DNA from 2 places in the Paenibacillus hunanensis genome. Region 2 is predicted to be linked to the other one. Evidence: predicted binding sites of a transcription regulator. Region 2 holds the regulator's gene; the other holds the start of a gene.
What was found. The regulator NrdR, encoded in region 2, represses ribonucleotide reductase genes. The targets are predictions, from matches to a motif close to AACACNATATATNGTGTT.

Region 1: nrdI (class Ib ribonucleoside-diphosphate reductase assembly flavoprotein NrdI) is a predicted target of NrdR. The motif match lies at 3,011-3,028, and genes of this name have one in related genera.

What each region holds. Positions count from the first base shown of each region.
Region 1 is NZ_CP139194.1:4,733,006-4,742,813, reverse strand. Features, by position in the region: gene SK066_RS19155 (rhamnogalacturonan lyase) at 1-418, shown strand, start outside; gene SK066_RS19150 (glycoside hydrolase family 64 protein) at 1,151-2,233, opposite strand; gene nrdI (class Ib ribonucleoside-diphosphate reductase assembly flavoprotein NrdI) at 3,216-3,584, shown strand; gene nrdE (class 1b ribonucleoside-diphosphate reductase subunit alpha) at 3,571-5,655, shown strand; gene SK066_RS19135 (VOC family protein) at 5,819-6,286, shown strand; gene nrdF (class 1b ribonucleoside-diphosphate reductase subunit beta) at 6,591-7,559, shown strand; gene SK066_RS19125 (response regulator) at 8,289-9,808, shown strand, end outside.
Region 2 is NZ_CP139194.1:3,933,149-3,942,956, reverse strand. Features, by position in the region: gene polA (DNA polymerase I) at 1-2,139, shown strand, start outside; gene mutM (DNA-formamidopyrimidine glycosylase) at 2,475-3,326, shown strand; gene coaE (dephospho-CoA kinase) at 3,331-3,927, shown strand; gene SK066_RS16015 (lytic transglycosylase domain-containing protein) at 3,924-4,499, shown strand; gene nrdR (transcriptional regulator NrdR) at 4,646-5,200, shown strand; gene SK066_RS16005 (glucuronoarabinoxylan endo-1,4-beta-xylanase XynC) at 5,706-6,977, shown strand; tRNA gene SK066_RS16000 (tRNA-Leu) at 7,352-7,438, opposite strand; gene SK066_RS15995 (ABC transporter substrate-binding protein) at 7,926-8,897, opposite strand; tRNA gene SK066_RS15990 (tRNA-Ala) at 9,493-9,565, shown strand.

The sequences.
Region 1 (9,808 bases), 800 kb from region 2:
CACCAATATGAATATCAAATGGAGCCCTCAGCTCACTACTCAGATCATCGACGGCTCCCTTGAATCCACACCAGCTATCAAAGACTGGCAAAAAGGCGTCGTACTCGTCGCAAATGGCACACTGAGCAATAACGGAACGAAAGGCAATCCTTCCCTCGTCGCGGACATTTTCGGCGACTGGAGAGAGGAATTACTGCTACGTACCGCCGATAGCTCCGCCATTCGCATCTATCTCAGCTCCGAAGTCACTAATCATAAGCTCTACACCTTAATGCACGACACCCAATACCGTACAGGCATCGCCCGTCAAAATACAACCTATAATCAACCAAGCTACCCAAGCTTCTATTTCGCATCCGATATGGATTGGTCAAAGGTACCCGTGCCACAATTAAATTTGCCAGGTAGAGGGAAATAAGTGTTGCGCGATTTTATAGTTGATACTGCATGCTATATCAAACCAATGATATGCAATAAAGATATGAGACAACGATAAACGATATAAGGTATAAAACAATGATATAAAACCTAATCTTAGATCAGTACGGCATAAATGAACGCGCATCAACCTTTTATTAATAGAAGAAAGCGAAGAGAAAGAATTAATCTGAACGTTACTTGCTGTAAAGGTTAAGTAGTGGATTGATGTAAATTGGTTCGCGATGCAGTATAAGGTTTTATTAGGTTCAGAACACGTACTAACCGACAAAAAATGTAAAGATATACGAAAAAGCGGAAAGTTTCCTTCTATTAAGAAGAAGACTTTCCGCTTTTCATATATTGAAGATACGATTTGAAATAAAGCATCAGAATCAGGATGCAGATGCATATACACACGACGCAGATGAACATACACCACATGACGCAGACGCACATAACGGAAAAAAGGAAATAAGGGGAAAGGACTCCTTTGGAGGGGCGGGAATCTACAACTGACTCCTACTCCGTAGATTCCCGCGGCTCCACCCGAGTCCGTCCCCTTATTCCTTTTTGGAGTGATTGCTGCACCAAGCACCCAATTGTGCATCCCAGCTAATTATATAATTCTTCAAACCATACATTCTCCATCAATGACATTCAACGAACTGAATCGAATGTTCTATCATAATCTGCACTAAATAGTATGCAGAAACGATCCAGCAGTAAACCCTCACCAGCCCACTCGAACGATTAACCCTTTCGGATCACCTACCTCAAGATAAGCCGCCTGCTGATTATAATCATCATAAGCAAATCCATACGCCAGCCCACCAATGCTGTGATCATGCCAGAACTTAGCATAATAGTTCGCTGGAGCTGCCTTGTAATAAGCCGCTACATTGTTCCAATCCGCCTGATTGGCATACACATGACGATTGATCGCCGAGCAGATGCCTGGAGATTCCTGCAATGCCCCATTACAGAGCAAAATCTCCTGCGTCGAATAATTGGAATAGCCAGCAAAATAATTCGCATTCGCTCCACCCGCCTTGAACGAGCCATGAATCGGAGCAACGATACGATAAGGTGCCTGTACATCTGCCAGACCTTTGAACGCCGAAGGAACCTCACTGCGATACTTGTTAAACAGGCTTGCACGCGTTTCTGATTCCTGCTCGCCTACCGTCCGGTCGTAGTTACCAGCACGGTTTACCAGACGATGCTGTAAAGGGAAGCCAAAGCCATCGACACGAGTCGTATTACCATGATACCCCGAATCATTCACTGTAAATTCCACAAAGTCAAAATACACATTCAGATTCGGATCGGACGGGTTATTAATGTCCGGGCCAGCGAAGCCATCATTATAGGTTTTGATATAACATGGCGAGCCGACACAGATGAACATACGACCCGAATCCATCTTCGGTAAGCTCACCCATTCTTTTTGCGCGATCGTGCTATAGATGTTGGCGTAGTTCACACCATTTTTAGTCAAATGACCGGACGCATCATTCAGCGCTGCTGAGATTGGACGCAGCTCACCCGAGCTGGTGAGATAGCTCCATTGCTTGGTAGCGGGATTGATACCGAGGATGCCCCAGTACACCTGGCTATCGGAATACGCACCATTTGTCGCGTTCATTACCTTGAATGTCATCACACCACTTCCAGTTGGAGCTGGAATGGACGAAGCAGGGATCGAGCCGACCGAAGGGGCAGCAGCGGAAGCATAGTCAGTCATACCTGACGATGCAAAACCAGCCATGACTAGCGAAGCAAGTAAGATACATTTTCCAATCCAATGAAACATCAAATCCCTCCTTATTTTGTATACGCTTTCATATTGCGTGTTAAATTATACATTATATGTAATTTATTTAAAATTATAGAATTAAGAATGGAGATCAGTATCTGGATGTCCGCTATATACGCTCATGCACATCATCACAGAATAAAAGGGAAGTGACACTGGCGTTCTCCAGATCGCCGAACAGCACAGCTATAGAACTTAATGTATATGTCCCACATTTCATTCGATCTTTCTCTCCAAAATATGGATATCAGGATATTGATCCTACTCTAAAATATAATGTGGCTCGGATGGGTAAAAATAACTTCTATCCGTATAAGATTTTTAATCTACTTTTAAATGATTGTTTTCATTCGTAACATTCCAGCAATTGACTTTGAATTCGCTCTCAAAAGGCGGTCTATTCACGAATCTTGAATTTCGTCAAAAATGTAAAAGGATGATCGAGAAATAAAAATGAATTTTGCAAGCTTTTTCAATTATGAACTTTCTCAAAAGGTTGCAAAATTCATTTGCTTTTTTAGTGTGAAAGCAGTAAAGTTTTATACTTGAGTGTCCACATTTGGGAATGGTTGATCCGAGAATTTCGACGTAAAAAATGGAATTTGGAGGGAAAATCAACCATACAACATATAGTATGTCAAGCGAAATATTTTTTCGTTCATGCTCATCAGGGGGAGACGCATGAACGGAAGGCGTAGCTATGCCATTTCAGGGGGAATCCGTACAAAAAAGCCCCTTTTTCGACCGTTTAAACAGTCTACAAGTCACCTTGACAACACAATATATAGAGGGTAAACTCAAAAGCATCCTCCATATATTGAGTTACGGTGTTTGATTGTGCGATATATGGGTAATTGCTACATAAGAGCGCTACGGCAGCGGGTTAGCAGCGGTTGAAACGTATAAAATCGCCTTGAATTCCCGCAACATGGCACTACATATAGCCACTATATATTGAGTCGAGAAGGAGATGTCACCTATGCTGATTGCATATGATTCCAAAACAGGCAATGTGAAACGGTTTATCGGAAAACTGAAGCATTCCTCCGTACAGGCGGTACAGATTGAAGAAGCCTTGCAGTTGAATGAACCCTTCGTATTGATCACGTATACGACAGGCTTCGGTCAGGTTCCTGAAAAGGTGAATCATTTTCTGGAAAAGAACCACCAGCGTCTGCTTGGAGTTGCTGCTAGCGGCAATCGTAACTGGGGTGACAATTTTGGTAAAAGTGCGGATCTGATCTCAGAGCGCTACGGTGTTCCGGTTGTATACAAATTTGAACTGTCGGGCACCACGGGTGATGCCCAACGATTCGTACAGGAGGTAGAAAAAATTGCGGCATATTGAATTGAACAACCTATTGATGCAACGCGACGCAAACGGTTTTTTCCGATTGGATAAAGATAAAGAAGCGGTACAGGAGTATATGAAGGAAGTTGACGAGAAAAGTATGCACTTCACGGACACTGCGTCCAAGGTGCGTTACATGATCGACAACGACTACTATGAGGACATGTATGAGCATTACAGTCCAGATGCGGTAGAAGCAGTATATGAAATCACACACAGCTACGGGTTCCAATTCCCTTCCTATATGGCAGCTTCCAAGTTCTATAAGGACTATGCAGTAAAAACGAATGATCGCTCTCAATACCTGGAGCACTATCCAGATCGCGTAGCGGTTGTTGCTCTGCATCTAGGTCGCGGTAATGCGGAAAATGCAAAGACGCTGGCACGTTCCATGATGGAGCAGCGTCTGCAACCAGCAACACCAACCTTCCTGAATGCAGGTAAAAGTCGTCGTGGTGAGATGGTATCCTGTTTCCTGCTGGAAATGGACGATTCCCTTAACTCGATCAACTACGTGCTGAACACCTGCATGCAGCTGTCCAAAATTGGCGGCGGTGTAGCGGTGAACCTGTCCAAGCTTCGCGGACGCGGCGAGCCAATCAAAGGTGTAGAAGGCGCAGCGAAAGGCATTATGCCTGTACTGAAGCTGATGGAGGATGCATTCTCCTATGCTGACCAGATGGGTCAACGTAAAGGCTCTGGCGCGGCATACTACAACATTTTCGGCTGGGACATTCTGGAGTTCCTCGATAGCAAAAAGATCAATGCCGACGAGCGTACACGTCTAAAAACTCTGTCGATCGGTCTGATCGTGCCGAATCGCTTCTACAAGCTGGCAGCAGATAACGAAATGCTGCACGTATTTGCTCCATATAGCGTATTCAAGGCGTATGGCAAGCATCTGGACGATATGAACATCGACGAGATGTACGATACATTGCTTGCTGATGAGCGCGTGAAGAAAAAAGCGATCATGAGCGCACGCGATATGCTAACGAAGATTGCAAGCATTCAGTTGGAATCCGGCTATCCTTATATTATGAACAAGAGCAATGCGAACAAGTTCCATGCTCTGAACAGTATCGGCTCTGTTAAAATGTCGAATCTGTGTACAGAAATCTTCCAGTTACAGGAGACAACAGAGATTACGGATTATGGTACGGAAGACATCATCCGTCGCGATATTAGCTGTAACCTTGGTTCCCTAAACATCGTTAACGTGATGGAGCTGGGCAAAATTCGCGAATCCGTGCATGAAGGCATCATGGGTCTGACTGCGGTTAGCGACATGACGAACATTGCAAATGCACCAGGTGTAGCCAAAGCGAACCGCGAAATGCGTTCTGTTGGTCTGGGCGTTATGAACCTGCACGGCTATCTGGCGAAAAACAAAATCGCTTATGAAAGCAACGAAGCGAAGGAATTCGTTCGCACGTTCTTCATGATGATGAACTTCTATTCTCTTGAAAAGAGTATGGAGATTGCTCGCGAGCAGCAGGAAACCTTTATGGACTTTGAGAAATCCGACTATGCGAGCGGTGTATACTTTGACCGTTACCTGTCGACTGATTATCGTCCAATGAGCGCGCGTGTACAGGAGCTGTTCGGCAGCATGTACATCCCAAGCCCTGCGGACTGGCAGAACCTGAAAGCAGACGTGATGAAGCATGGTCTGTACCATGCATATCGTCTGGCAATCGCGCCAACCGCAAGCATTTCGTATATCCAAAATGCAACATCCAGCGTTATGCCAATCGTGGAGCAAATCGAGACACGCACGTATGCGAACTCGACAACGTACTATCCAATGCCTTACATGCAGCAGGATAACTTCTTCTACTACAAATCGGCATACCAGATGGATCAGTTCAAGGTGCTCGATCTGATTGCTGAAATTCAGCAGCACGTGGATCAAGGCATCTCGACTGTATTGCACGTAAGCAGTGACGTAACGACACGTCAACTGGCACGCTACTATCTGTATGCAGCGCATAAAGGTCTGAAATCTCTCTACTACACACGCACGAAGCGTCTGACTGTAGAAGAGTGCATTAGCTGCTCGATCTAAGACGAAGTTAGTAGCTAGTAGGTGCAGGGACATGAATGATTTATGCAGTCATTCATGCGTGGCTAGCATCGTCTCGATCAGGCATGCAGCTACACATGGAAGTATGTAAGCTGATTTACAGTGATTCTATAGCCAGCAATCCGCTGACAGAAAGTGTGTATCGATGATTCAAGGTATTTTTGAAACGCATATTAATGTCAGTGATGTAGAGGTATCCGCCCGGTTTTATGAACGTTTACCGGGCGTTACTCTTTTGCATCAGGATACACAGCGCAAGAGCCGTTTTTACTGGATTGGTGAGCATGGCACGTCGATGCTCGGTATTCGTGAGAACTATCCATCTCCGCTCGTACAGCGTCAGCATTTTGCGTTTACGACAGGGGTGGAGCAGTTGTATACGGCAGCCGCACAGCTGGCAGAGCTTGGCATTACCGCTCAGAATTTTCACGGCGACTCCGTCGAGCAGGCGGGTGAGCTGATCGTATTTCCTTTTATGCCGGCGGTTTCGATCTATTTTACCGACCCGGACGGTCATTCACTGGAGCTGATTGCGATGCTGCCACATACGGCACAACCGGAGCAGCCGCTAATGACATGGGATGCGTGGGAAGCATTACAGCACCAGGGATAACATTCTGATTTATGTATAAGGTATTTCATACAGCTTGCAAAAGAACCATCTCAGGGCGACATGCTCCTGCATTCTTTTGCATGCTGTCCTTATGTTGCGCTGATATGGAGGATACGGTTCGTTCGCCGTTGTCTAGGTAAGTAGAGGTAGCTAGGCATCCGTACATAACGGTTTACTTTACAGCTACGGGGACACGGTTAAACGATGACATTTATATAGAGATATTCAATGGGAAATTTTGCTGGGTGATGTTGATATTTTACTGGTTAACCAAGCCAGTCTACAGGAAAGGGGCAACCTATCGATGAGTGAGCCAATCAAGGCAGTCAACTGGAACCGTCCGGATGATGACTTTACAATGATGTTCTGGAATCAGAATATTATGCAATTCTGGACGGATGATGAGATTCCGCTGTCCGATGACAAAATGTCCTGGATTCAGCTGAGCGATGCTGAACGTGAGACGTATATGAAGGTACTGGGCGGTCTGACACTGCTCGATACGATTCAGGGCGGTATCGGTATGCCGCAAATTTTGGAGCATGTGGATGGATTGCAGCGTAAAGCCGTACTCGGCTTTATGGCGATGATGGAGCAGATTCATGCGAAGTCCTACAGCAGTATTTTCACCACACTGTCCTCGACCGAAGAGATCGATAGCATTTTCAAATGGGTAGAGGAGCATCCACGCCTGCAACGTAAGGCGGAGACAGTTCGACAGTATTACAACAACATTAATACACCGAAAGAGCTGTTCCTGGCGATGTCGGCTTCCGTATTGCTGGAAAGCTATCTGTTCTACAGTGGCTTCTTCTATCCGCTCTATCTGGCAGGTCAGGGTAAAATGACATGCAGCGGCGAGATCATCGACTTGATTCTGCGCGATGAAAGTATCCACGGCGTATACGTGGGTGTACTGGCACAGGAAATCTACAATGATCTGGACGAGCACGAGCAAAAGGATGCGTATGAGACACTGGAAGGCCTGTTCCGTTATCTGCATGAGAACGAAGAAGGCTACACCGCAGAGGTGTACGATCCAATCGGTCTGACCGAGGAAGTGAATATCTTCCTGCGTTACAATGCGAACAAGGCATTTATGAATCTGGGCTTTGATCCATTGTTCCCGGATGAAGAAGTGAACCCGATCGTATTCAACGGCATCAGCACACACACCAAGCAGCATGACTTTTTCTCCAAAAAGGGTAATGGTTATGTGCGTGCGATCAATGTAGAGCGTCTGACTGATGACGACTTCAAATTTGATTTTTAATCACTGATCCGAGCGACTTTGTACGGTTATATGATCCATTCTCTGCTGATCGTACAGCGAGAATGATCAATAAAAAGTAAAACAAGCTAAAAAATGGGTAGCCTGCGGCCGATAAAAAGAAAAGCCGATCACATATAAAAAATAGGCGCCTGTAGAGATATAAGGTTAGTTGTATAAAAAGGGGATAAGAGAAGGCTGCTTTGCTGCGCATTATGCGCTGGCAAGGCAGCCTTCTTACGTTTGTCTGTGATGAAGGAGGGGCTTCCAGATTATCGTATCGTGTCACACGATTGAAGTGATCATAGAGACATCATGCTTTAGAATACATAGAAATTGACAAAGGTACTTGCGACTTTACCTCATCCCCTTCGACGAAGAAAAGTATATAAACCGTGATATGATGGTCATTTTAACCGCATTAAACTTATCTAACCCAGCTCGAAAACGCGGATGAAGCTCACATAAGGGATGGCAGTAAAGCAGTCTTAAATCTGTCTGCTGTAGTGCGCTATTCCAATATAAGTAAATTTTATATTGTTGGATACGGGTAGTTATGCCATACTAAATCGTATATAGCGCACAGTGATGGCAACTAGATCCGGTGTGGCGATTATGGACAAGCAGCATAGAATATAACGGATAACAGGTTGCTGTATATGCATGAGAATGGAGCTTCCTTTATAAAGGATAAAGTGAACTCAACCAAAATCGGACAGGCGGTGATCAGACATGTACAGAGTCATTGTGGTAGATGATGAACCGATGATGCTGGAAGGCTGGCAGACGATGGTGGATTGGGAAGCCTACGGATTTGAGCTATGCGGCATGGCAACGGATGGACAGGAAGGGCTGGAATTAGCCCAAAGTCTGCGTCCGGAGCTATTGATCACGGACATTTCCATGCCTGTGCTGGATGGGATTGGCTTGATCAAGGCGCTACGCCAGGAGCCGAATCTTCCTATGCGAACGATTATTGTAAGCGGTTACTCTGAATTCGATTATGTCCGACAGGCATTGCAGTGCAAGGTCGATCATTATTTGCTCAAGCCTGTACTGGGTGAGGAAATGCATGAGCTGCTGGCAGAGCTCAAGCTGGCGCTCGATCAGAGCTGTGCAGAGCAGGAGCGACTAAGTCAGCAGACAGAAGCCGCAGCCGCGGCAGCTATTTTACGGCTGTTACGTGCAGAGGAAGCGACGATACCGGAGTATATGGCTCGCTTGCTCGGGATCAAGCCGGAAGCGCAGCTACGTATTATTGTAGGCGCAACGCCTGATGAAGAGGATGTAACACAGAGCCTATCTCCTATAGATTCACTACACATAGATGAAACCAATCCTGCACTAGAACATACATCCGAGCCTACATCAGCTTCAATAGCTGGCGGTTTGGAGCAAGATTATCGTAGAAATGAGGACACCTCCTCGCATTCATCCAGCTCTCGCATTGTGCGTGGTCATCGGCAACGCAGCGATAGCACGGCAATCACGCTGTCTGCGCATCGATCTGCCCAGCGGTTGACAGATGGAACAGCCGCGCTTGCGCACGTACATGATGAAGCTGTCGATTCTGCTTCTTCAAGACAGCACTGGCATGCGGACGAACCGTGGCAGCAGGAAACGCCAATGGTACGTCTGGCAGCGGCATGTCGTGCTGCGGGTTATATGGCCTGGACATTTGCAGATAGCCCGGGGCATACCGGAATGCTACTCATTACAGAGCCGCTCAGCCGTACAGCGTTCGTAGCTGCACTGGAGTCATGTAAAATGGCAGCAGCCACCTCCAATAGCGAGCTGGCAACGTATCGTCTCTATTCCAGCCAGCCGGCAGAACAACTGGAGGAGCTGCCGGGTCTGTATGCGCGAGCGATGGAGCTAAGACGCTGCTCCAGCTCAGCACGCAGTATTACGGTTGATACCGATGCAGCTAGTGATCGTACGCAGCTGGCAGATTATCGGTTGGATGAGGTGCAGGAATGCGCACTTCATCTACTGCAATCCGTACAGCGCGGTGATACCGATGCGATTCGTGCGACAGTGGAGCATCTTCCAGAGCGCTGGGGCAGACAGGCGGTGCCCGATCCTATTTTACGTGTGCTAATTCGTCATCTGCTTGGCGAGCTACTGCGACAGGCCCAGCAGCGTGAAGCGGCAGGGGCGATAGATAGTGCGAGCTGGCTGCGTCATTTACTGGGGACACATGCGGATGATCCGGCTGGCTGGAGTCTGGATACGCTCAAGCGACTGTGTCT
Region 2 (9,808 bases):
GCTTCCGACAATATTCCGGGCATTCCGGGTGTTGGGGAGAAGACTGCGCTCAAGCTACTACATCAGTTTGGAACCGTAGAACAAGTACTGGAAAATACCGACCAGCTCAAAGGTAAAATGAAGGAAAAGGTCGAGACGCATGCAGAGGATGCACGTTTGAGTAAAGAGCTGGCGACCATCTTCCGTGAGGTTCCATTCGATGCAAGCTGGGATAGCATGAAGTACGAAGGAATTCAAGCCGCGACAGCAGTAACCGCCTTGCAAAAGCTGGAGTTCAAGTCGATTTTGCAGCGCCTTGATCTGAGCGATGTAGCGGCTCATCCAGATGCAACGCTCGATGAGCTGAATGCCGATGCAGAGGGTGGCTCAGCACCGATGCCTGATCTGAAGGTGACCATGCTGGGCGAACAGCAGGTATCCGAGCTTGAAGCCGCGCTGAGTACAGTGGATGTCGTTCATGTAGAGAGTCATGGCGATAATCCGCATCATGCGGAGCTGGTCGGCGTGCTGTTCGGTACACCAGAGGAATATTATTTCCTTACACCGGATGTACTGAAAAGTGATGCAGCAGCAGCGATTCGCACATGGCTGGGCGATAGCTCCATTCCGAAGCAGGGACATGATCTGCATCGCGCCGATCTGGTGCTGTTCTGGGAAGGCATTGCTTTTGCCGGAGCTGCGTTTGATATTCAGATCGCTGCGTATTTGCTTGACCCAACGGAATCCGGTCAAAGTCTGAGCGCACTTGCTTCCAAGTATGCGCTACCTGTATTGTCAGAGGATGAAGCGGTCTTTGGTAAAGGTGCAAAGTACAAAGTACCCGAGCAGGACGTACTGAGCCAGCATCTAGCTCGTAAAGCGGCAACGATTCGCCAGCTGGTTCCACTGCAACGCGAGCAATTAGAGCAAAATGAGATGACACCACTGTTCAGCGATCTGGAAATGCCATTATCGCGTATTCTAGCCGATATGGAAAAACAGGGCGTAGCCGTGAATACGGATGAACTACGCGCACTGGGCAAAGAATTTGAACAGCAAATCAGTAAGCTGGTCGCGCAAATCTATGATATGGCAGGCACGGAATTCAACCTGAATTCACCGAAGCAACTGGGCGAGATTTTATTTGATCGCCTTGGACTGCCAGTGAAAAAGAAAACAAAAACGGGCTATTCCACCAGTGCAGATGTGCTGGAGGAGCTGGCACCGTATCATGATATCGTGCAATACATTTTAACGTATCGTCAGCTAGCCAAGCTGCAATCAACCTATGTTGAAGGACTGCTCAAGGAGATTCATCCGAAGTCAGGTAAAGTACACACATACTTCCGTCAGACAATCACAGCAACCGGACGTCTATCCAGTCAGTTCCCGAACCTGCAAAATATCCCGATTCGTCTGGAAGAAGGCCGCAAGCTGCGTAAAGTATTTGTACCATCCGAGCAGGGCTGGTCGATGCTATCTGCCGACTACTCCCAGATCGAGCTGCGTGTACTAGCTCATATCTCCGACGATGCTGGCTTGAAGGATGCGTTTGTCCACGATATGGATATCCATACCAAGACAGCGATGGATGTATTCGGTGTAGCACAGGAACAGGTCGACAGCAATATGCGCCGTTCTGCCAAAGCCGTTAACTTCGGCATCGTATATGGCATCAGCGACTACGGCTTGTCCCAGAATCTCGGCATCACCCGAAAAGAAGCAGGCGACTTCATTAATCAATACTTCGACGTCTTCCAGGGCGTGCGCCGCTATATGGACGAGATCGTCGATGAAGCTAAGCAGAATGGCTATGTAAAAACAATGCTAGAACGTCGCCGCTATTTGCCAGAAATTCGTTCGTCCAATTTCAACCTGCGCTCCTTCGCCGAGCGTACAGCGATGAATACACCGATCCAGGGCACAGCAGCCGATATCATCAAGCTCGCCATGGTACACATGGATCGCGCATTAACCGAAAATAGACTCAAAAGCCGCATGCTACTACAGGTACACGATGAACTAGTATTCGAAGTCCCAGCCGATGAGCTGGAACAAATGAAAACACTCGTACCACAGGTCATGAGAGACGCACTGGAGCTTTCAGTACCCCTCAAAGCAGACGTAAGCTACGGTGCCAACTGGTACGAAGCCAAGTAATATGATTATATCTTGTAATTGAGTAAGCTAAAATGCGTATTCCAGATTTCCAGATTAAGAATTGCTAGAACGTGCATATAGACGCATCCACGAACCAAGATTTTATAAAACTACGATACTAAATCTGTACAACTATGAGTATGATGCAAGCAACACGTAACGGAGGGAAGGAAATAAGGGGAAAGGACTCCTTTGGAGGGGCGGGAATCTTCATTCCTTCCCATTCCAAAAGATTCCCGCGGCTCCACCCGAGTCCGTCCCCTTATTCCTTCCCGCAGTGATTGCTGCTAATTGCACACACTCATAGACGTACACCCAAAGGATAGGTGAACAACATGCCGGAATTGCCAGAAGTAGAAACAGTCAGACGCACGCTTAACACCCTGATTCCCGGCAAACAGATTGAACGGGTAACCGTATCGCTGCCACGTATTATTCAGCGACCGGATGATCCAGAGCAGTTTGCATTGGAGCTACAGGGACATACCTTTGAAACGGTAGAACGTCGCGGGAAATTCCTGCGCTTTATTTTAGATGGATTAGTGATGGTATCCCATTTGCGGATGGAAGGACGCTACGGCGTATATCGCAGCGATGAGCCAGTGGAAAAGCATACCCATGTTATTTTCCATTTTACCGATGGTACAGAGCTAAGATATAAGGATGTTCGTCAATTCGGTACGATGCATCTGTTTGCGACAGGCGAGGAGCTTCAATCGAAGCCACTGGTGCAGCTTGGATTAGAGCCGCTGGATCCGCAGTTTACAGATGAGCAGTTTATTAGCGTGATTAGCAAGCGTAGAACGATGATCAAGCCAGTACTGCTAAATCAAGCCTATGTCGTTGGGATCGGTAATATTTACGTGGATGAAGCCTTATTCCGTGCTGGCATTCATCCCGAGACGATTGCATCTGATCTGAGCCGGGAGCAGTTGATTCGTCTGCATGAAGCGATTGTATCTACTCTAAGTGATGCAGTTGCCGCAGGCGGCTCGTCGATCAAGTCGTATGTGAACGGTCAAGGCGAAATGGGCATGTTCCAGCATAGCCTTCGTATTTATGGACGCAAAGCAGAGCCTTGCCAGGAATGTGGTACATTGATCGAGAAAACAGTAGTCGGCGGCAGGGGCACGCATTATTGCCCGGTATGCCAGCCTTTGCCAGCGCGTCAAAAAGCAATGGGGTGACAACATGAATATAGGATTAACCGGAGGAATCGCTACGGGCAAAAGCTCTGTAGCTGCATGGCTGGTACAGCATGGAGCGGCGTTGGTAGATGCGGATCAGATTGCACGCGAGGTTATGCTGCCCGGACATCCGGTGCTTCAGCAGGTCAGCGAGCGCTTTGGTACCGACATGCTACTGGAGGATGGGACACTGGATCGCAAGCGACTGGGCGCGCATATTTTTGGACGCCCGGAGGAACGGAAGGCGCTGGAGGGTATTACACATCCGGCTATTCGCGAGCTCATTCATACACGAGTTGCCGAGCTGGAGAAGGCTGATCCCGATCGCCTCGTCGTGGCGGATATTCCGCTATTGTATGAATCGAAGGGTGCCTATACATTTAGCGAAACGATGGTCGTCTACGTACCGCGAGAGATTCAGCTACAACGCTTGATGCAGCGCGATAGTCTGGATGAGCAGCAGGCGCTACAGCGACTCGCTGCACAGATGGATATCGAGGAAAAGAAGCAGCTTGCGGATGTGGTGATCGATAATAGCGGGACATGGGAGCAGACGGAGGCTCAGCTGGAGCGTTATTGGACAGGAAAGGGATTAGGATGAATAAGCTCAAACGAACCGTTATCCGTAAGCGAGTGTTACTTCCACTGTTCGCGATTGTGCTTGTGCTTGTCCTGTTCAATGCACGCTGGCTGTCACTCATTTATCCGATTGAATATCGGGATGAGATTCGTGCCCATGCGTCCAATTACGAGGTTGATCCGTACCTGATCGCATCGATTATTCGGGTAGAGACGAACTACCAGCCAAGCATGGAATCGAAAAAGGGTGCGCTTGGATTGATGCAGCTAATGCCAGATACCGCCACCTGGGCGATGGAAAAGGCACATCTCAAAGATGTCACGCTGGATTCCGTGAAGCATGATGTAGAGCCGAATATCGAGCTGGGCAGCTGGTATATTAACAATCTGATGCAGCAGTTCGGTGGGAATGAGGTAGCGGTTATCGCCGCTTATAATGCAGGGCCAGGTAAAGTGAAAAATTGGATCAAAAACGGTCAGTGGGACGGCACGCTCGAAGACGCCAAAGATATTCCTTATGGCGAAACGAGACATTATGTGCAACGTGTATTATATTATTATAAGCAATATACCAAATTGTATGACCGATTTTGACAAGGCATAGCTGCCTTGTTACCTTTTCTGAATCATGCAGCCTGTATAACGCACTTATAGACGAACCATGAATGCTATTTAACACAACGAACAGACACACCAGAGCGATGAACAAGCATTAGTAATGAAAGGAAGGTGACACAGCGGTGAAATGCCCCTACTGTGGTCACAATGGAACGAAGGTGCTAGACTCAAGACCGGCTAACGATAATAAATCGATTCGCCGCAGACGTGAATGTGAAAGCTGTAGTCGCCGCTTTACCACGTTTGAGATGGTCGAGGTAACCCCATTAATCGTCATCAAAAAGGACGGAAGCCGGGAAGAATTCAGCCGCGATAAATTATTGCGCGGCTTGATCAGAGCGTGCGAGAAGCGTCCGGTATCGGTCGATCAGCTGGATGCGATCGTATCCGAGGTGGAAAAGAGCCTGTATGCAACAGCACTTGCTGAGGTGGAGAGCCGTGCTGTCGGAGAACTGGTTATGGAGCAGCTGTATCCAGTGGATGAAGTGGCCTATGTACGATTCGCCTCGGTGTATCGTCAATTCAAGGACATCAATATGTTCATGAAGGAGCTACAAGGACTGCTCAGCGACGATCCGAAGCATGAGAAGAAGTCCAAGCCTCAAGCCGGTACTACCTCATCCAATACCTATGCGGATGCACAGGCTCAGGACGATAAGCAGTCAGAGCAGGATTGAATGGACTAGATTATTAACGAGTAGTTGAGTAAGTTAGAAGTAACTGGAACTAGTGCAGTCTGGTACAAGGCAGACTGCATACAGGGCAGATTAGATTTGGAATAAAAGTTAGTGCTCTTTGCTGAATTTCCATGTCTGATCTGTATCGCTACAGGATAACATCATCGCTTTGGAGTGCATAATTCACTCTACAGTGATGATGTTTTTTTTGATGTTATTTTAAAATAGGCACTCCTGTATACAAGTCGCCTAACATCCGAATACTAATACGCAACGTTTGGTAATTATATGGTAATTTCCATATAGTTGTGTCTGCATTTTCAAGATATAAACTATACTTAACTTGAGCACAATTTATACATTGGAATGTATTTCTATATTGTTGGTGATCCGCTTCACAAGCACTACGCGATTATAATATTGCTCAATAAATGTATAAAAATACATAATAGAGATAGTAATACAAGTAACTGTTTCATTTAAAAACAGCTAAGGAGATGATATTTTGTTTGATCTGACAAAGAAATCAATCAGTGTCATGCTCGTCGTTGCTACTCTATTCTCATTGCTGACACCTGTTGTCTCACCGACACCGGTATCTGCGGCAGGGGATGCAGTAGTGAATCTGTCCTCCACCAAGCAGGTTATTCGTGGCTTTGGTGGGATCAACCATGCACTGTGGGCTGGCGATCTGACCGCTTCACAGCGCGATACTGCATTCGGTAATGGCAACAATCAATTAGGCTTCTCTGTACTACGTGTGTATATCGACTCGAACAAAAGCAACTGGGCAAAAGAGTTGCCAACCGCTCAAGCCGCTGCTGCACGGGGAGCAATCGTATTCGCTTCTCCATGGAATCCACCAGCCGAGATGACAGAGACGTTCAATCACGATGGAGATACTTCTGCGAAGCGTCTGCGTTATGATAAATACGCGGACTATGCCAAATTCCTGAACGACTTTGTCGCTTATATGAAAAGCAATGGTGTGAATCTGTACGCGATCTCTGTACAAAATGAACCGGACTATGCGCACACCTGGACATGGTGGACACCACAGGAAATGCTGCGTTTTATGAAGGAAAATGCAGGCTCGATCAATGCACGGGTTATCGCTCCCGAATCGTTCTCGTATTTGAAAAATATGTCTGACCCGATTCTGAATGATCCGCAGGCACTGGCGAATATGGATATTCTCGGCACGCATACATACGGGACATCCTTCAACAACTTCTCCTATCCGCTGTTCCAGCAAAAGGGAGCCGGAAAAGAGCTGTGGATGACCGAGGTTTATTACCCGAACAGCGATAACAACTCTGCCGATCGCTGGCCGGAAGGTGTAGATGTGGCATACCATATGCACAAAGCGATGGCAGTCGGTAATTTCCAAACGTACGTATGGTGGTACATCCGCAGACAATATGGGCCGATGAAGGAAGACGGTACGATCAGTAAACGTGGCTATAGCATGGCGCACTTCTCCAAATTCGTTCGCCCAGGTTATACTCGTGTTGATGCTACCGAAAGCCCGAATAACAATGTGTTCGTCTCTGCCTACAAAGGTGACGGTAAGGTAGTGATCGTAGCGATCAACAAGAACAATGCCGCAACAAACCAGAATTTTGCGCTGCAAAACGGTAGTGTATCCAAAGTATCCTCCTGGACAACCGATGCTAGCCGTAATCTGGCACCCGGCACAGTGAATACATCCGGTTCGTCGTTTACGATGAGTCTGCCTGCACAGAGTGTGACCACTTTTGTTGCAGATCTAAAATAAGGGATAAGGGAAGGTATGGAGTGTAACCTGATGCGGCTATGTAAGTGCTGTAACATATGAAGTTAGTGTGTTACTGTGTATGTGCGTGATCTATGTAGCTATTATGCTAGTGTGCATGTGCTGTAATCTATGTAGCTATGTATTTCTGTATTTGAAGTAGCTATGTAGTTGCTATAAGTGATGTGGTTGGTAGCATAGCGATACTTCAAGCGTCATCATAACTCAACCCTCTACCGCCCCTACAATTCCAATCACGAGACATGTAAAAACAAATAAGCCGCCGATCTGCACATGAAGTGCGGTCGGCGGCTTTACTTTGAAGAATCAAAAAAGCACGTAATCGACGAATCAATTACGTGCTGGTTATAAGCATATGGTGCGGTCGAGAGGACTCGAACCTCCACGGGGGTAAGCCCACACGGACCTGAACCGTGCGCGTCTGCCAATTCCGCCACGACCGCAAGCAATATGTAACTTCCCGTTCCTCTTGTTGTGTGGTTCATGATGTGAGACAGGAAGTGGTGAAAGAATCACCGTATTTAAGATAATACTACATATGGTGAGGGATTGCAACAATATTATTGTAGGGATTGTGTGAAGATCCAGGATTAAAATTTAGAATATAAATGTTATTAAGCTTGAATGTTGTACCCCAAGAGAATTAAGAATGATATTGCAGAAGGTATCAGATTGAAAGGGCGCGCTTGAGTAGCAGTAGCAACAAGATTACATGAAGGATATGTATCGAGGTGAATACGGTTTTATAAACGTACATATAAAACGCATAGCTGAAACAAGTATACGGCTAGCTAAAGTGATTATAAGACGTACAAACGAAACAGTAATAGTAATAGTAATAGGAGAAGAATTAAAGGCGAGCCATAAATAACAAAGAACCACTAGCGCTAGAGGATACAGCACTAATGGTTCTGTTATCGGTAAGGATTTTTATTTATTGGTAAGCTTATCCGCAATCGTCTGAATCACGTACGACTTGGCAAGTGGCGTATCGTTGAAGAAGCCGGAATCAACGATATATACTTTTCCATTTTGTACAGCCTTCAATTCGTTCCATGCTGCGCCATCCGCAGATGCTTCCATACGCTTGCTTAGTGCGGCGGCAGTATCATCCTTTTCACCTGTAGCAATAAACAGGGTATCTGGATTCATTTGCTGGAGCTGTGCCATGGTGATCGTTGTGGAAGCTGCACCTGTTGGTATACCTTCCGGTGCTTTCAATGCCAGATCCTGATAGATTACCGCGCCTGTACCTTGCTGTGAGCTACCGTATACTTGCATCGCATTGTCCTTGATCATCACGGCTGCGATTGTACCTGGGTTCGCTGCTGCAATCGTGTTTTTCGCACTGTTGGAGTCTTTCTGGTATGCATTCATATATTGACGTGCGATCGTATCGCGGTCAAGGAATGTGCTGTACATATACAGCTCACTACGCCAGTCCAGTGTTGGATCGATGTAAACGGTTGGAGCGATTTTGGACAGGGCATCATATGCACTGCGATCGCTACTGTCGGTAAAAATCAGATCCGGCTTCTGTCCAGCCAGTGCAGACGGGTCAAGGGAGCCATTCGATGTTTCGATCAATGTCAGACTATTGCGTTGCTCCTGCTCGGTGTAAGGAGGGAATACATAGCTTCCACCTGCTGGCTTTGCTGCAAGAGAGACCGTTGCATCCAGCGCATTTAAATAATCCATCGCTAGCTGATCGGTCACCGCAATTCGCTTCGGCGAGATCGGTACATTCACCATCTGTCCGAATGAATCACGTACAGGCATCACCTTAATACCATTTGGATTAAAAATATCTGCCCGTGTTTCCTTCGGCTGTCCACAGGCGGTCAAAAAAACAAGTAATAAGGCAAGACCCAGTCCTGCCTTTGCTAAAGCTGAATACTTCAACGATATTCGCCTCTTTTCGTGTGTATCGATCGGGCCGGTGGGGAAGGCTAGTACGCAACATAATGACATATCGTAACGATACATTATGGAGGAACACCATATTCCCTTCATCCGGTTTGTTATCTTAAACTATTCAATAACTTTATTATACCAGTTGTATAGGAATGGAAGTCAACGTAGTGAGCGAACTGTCACGGGGTTGTCACAGAGTAGTGGGGTAGGTGTGAGGATTGGAGTTGAATGTAGTAGCGAGAGTGGCAATGAATGAAAAGGTTACTTTAATGAAATGACTGAAGCGGTGTAATTGAAGCAGTAGATATATTGAAAGTAGTGTTTAGAGTGGAGGTAGCATATAAAGTTGAAATAGTAAACGCAGTAAATATAGTCCAATAGTAGAATCATAAAAGACTGGGATAGTTGCTCAAAGTATAAAAAATGTACAGGCGAAGGAGGCAGGTGTTTTGCATGTATATTAGAGTGGAATTCTACGGGAAAATGGAATTTTCTATCGAAATGTTAAATATTGACTCATAAATTTCAGCATGCTATATTAAGAGAGTTGATTCATTCGAGTCATACATAATCATACCGCCATGGGGCCTTAGCTCAGCTGGGAGAGCGCATCGCTGGCAGCGATGAGGTCAGGGGTTCGATCCCCCTAGGCTCCATATTGAAGAACTCTTGCTTAGCAAGGGTTCTTTTCTTTTAGTATTATCATAATCACTCTATTGAGACTTGTGGTATTGGGATAAGGATGTGCATGAGATTAGCATAAGGTTTACTTTGCATGTAGATCTAGTAAAGACTATTGATTTAAATAGATCAGAAATATAATCCGTACTATATACATGCAAACTAGATTAATGATTAGTTCATGAGGTAAAGTATATTTTATTTTTGTAAGCGCTTTA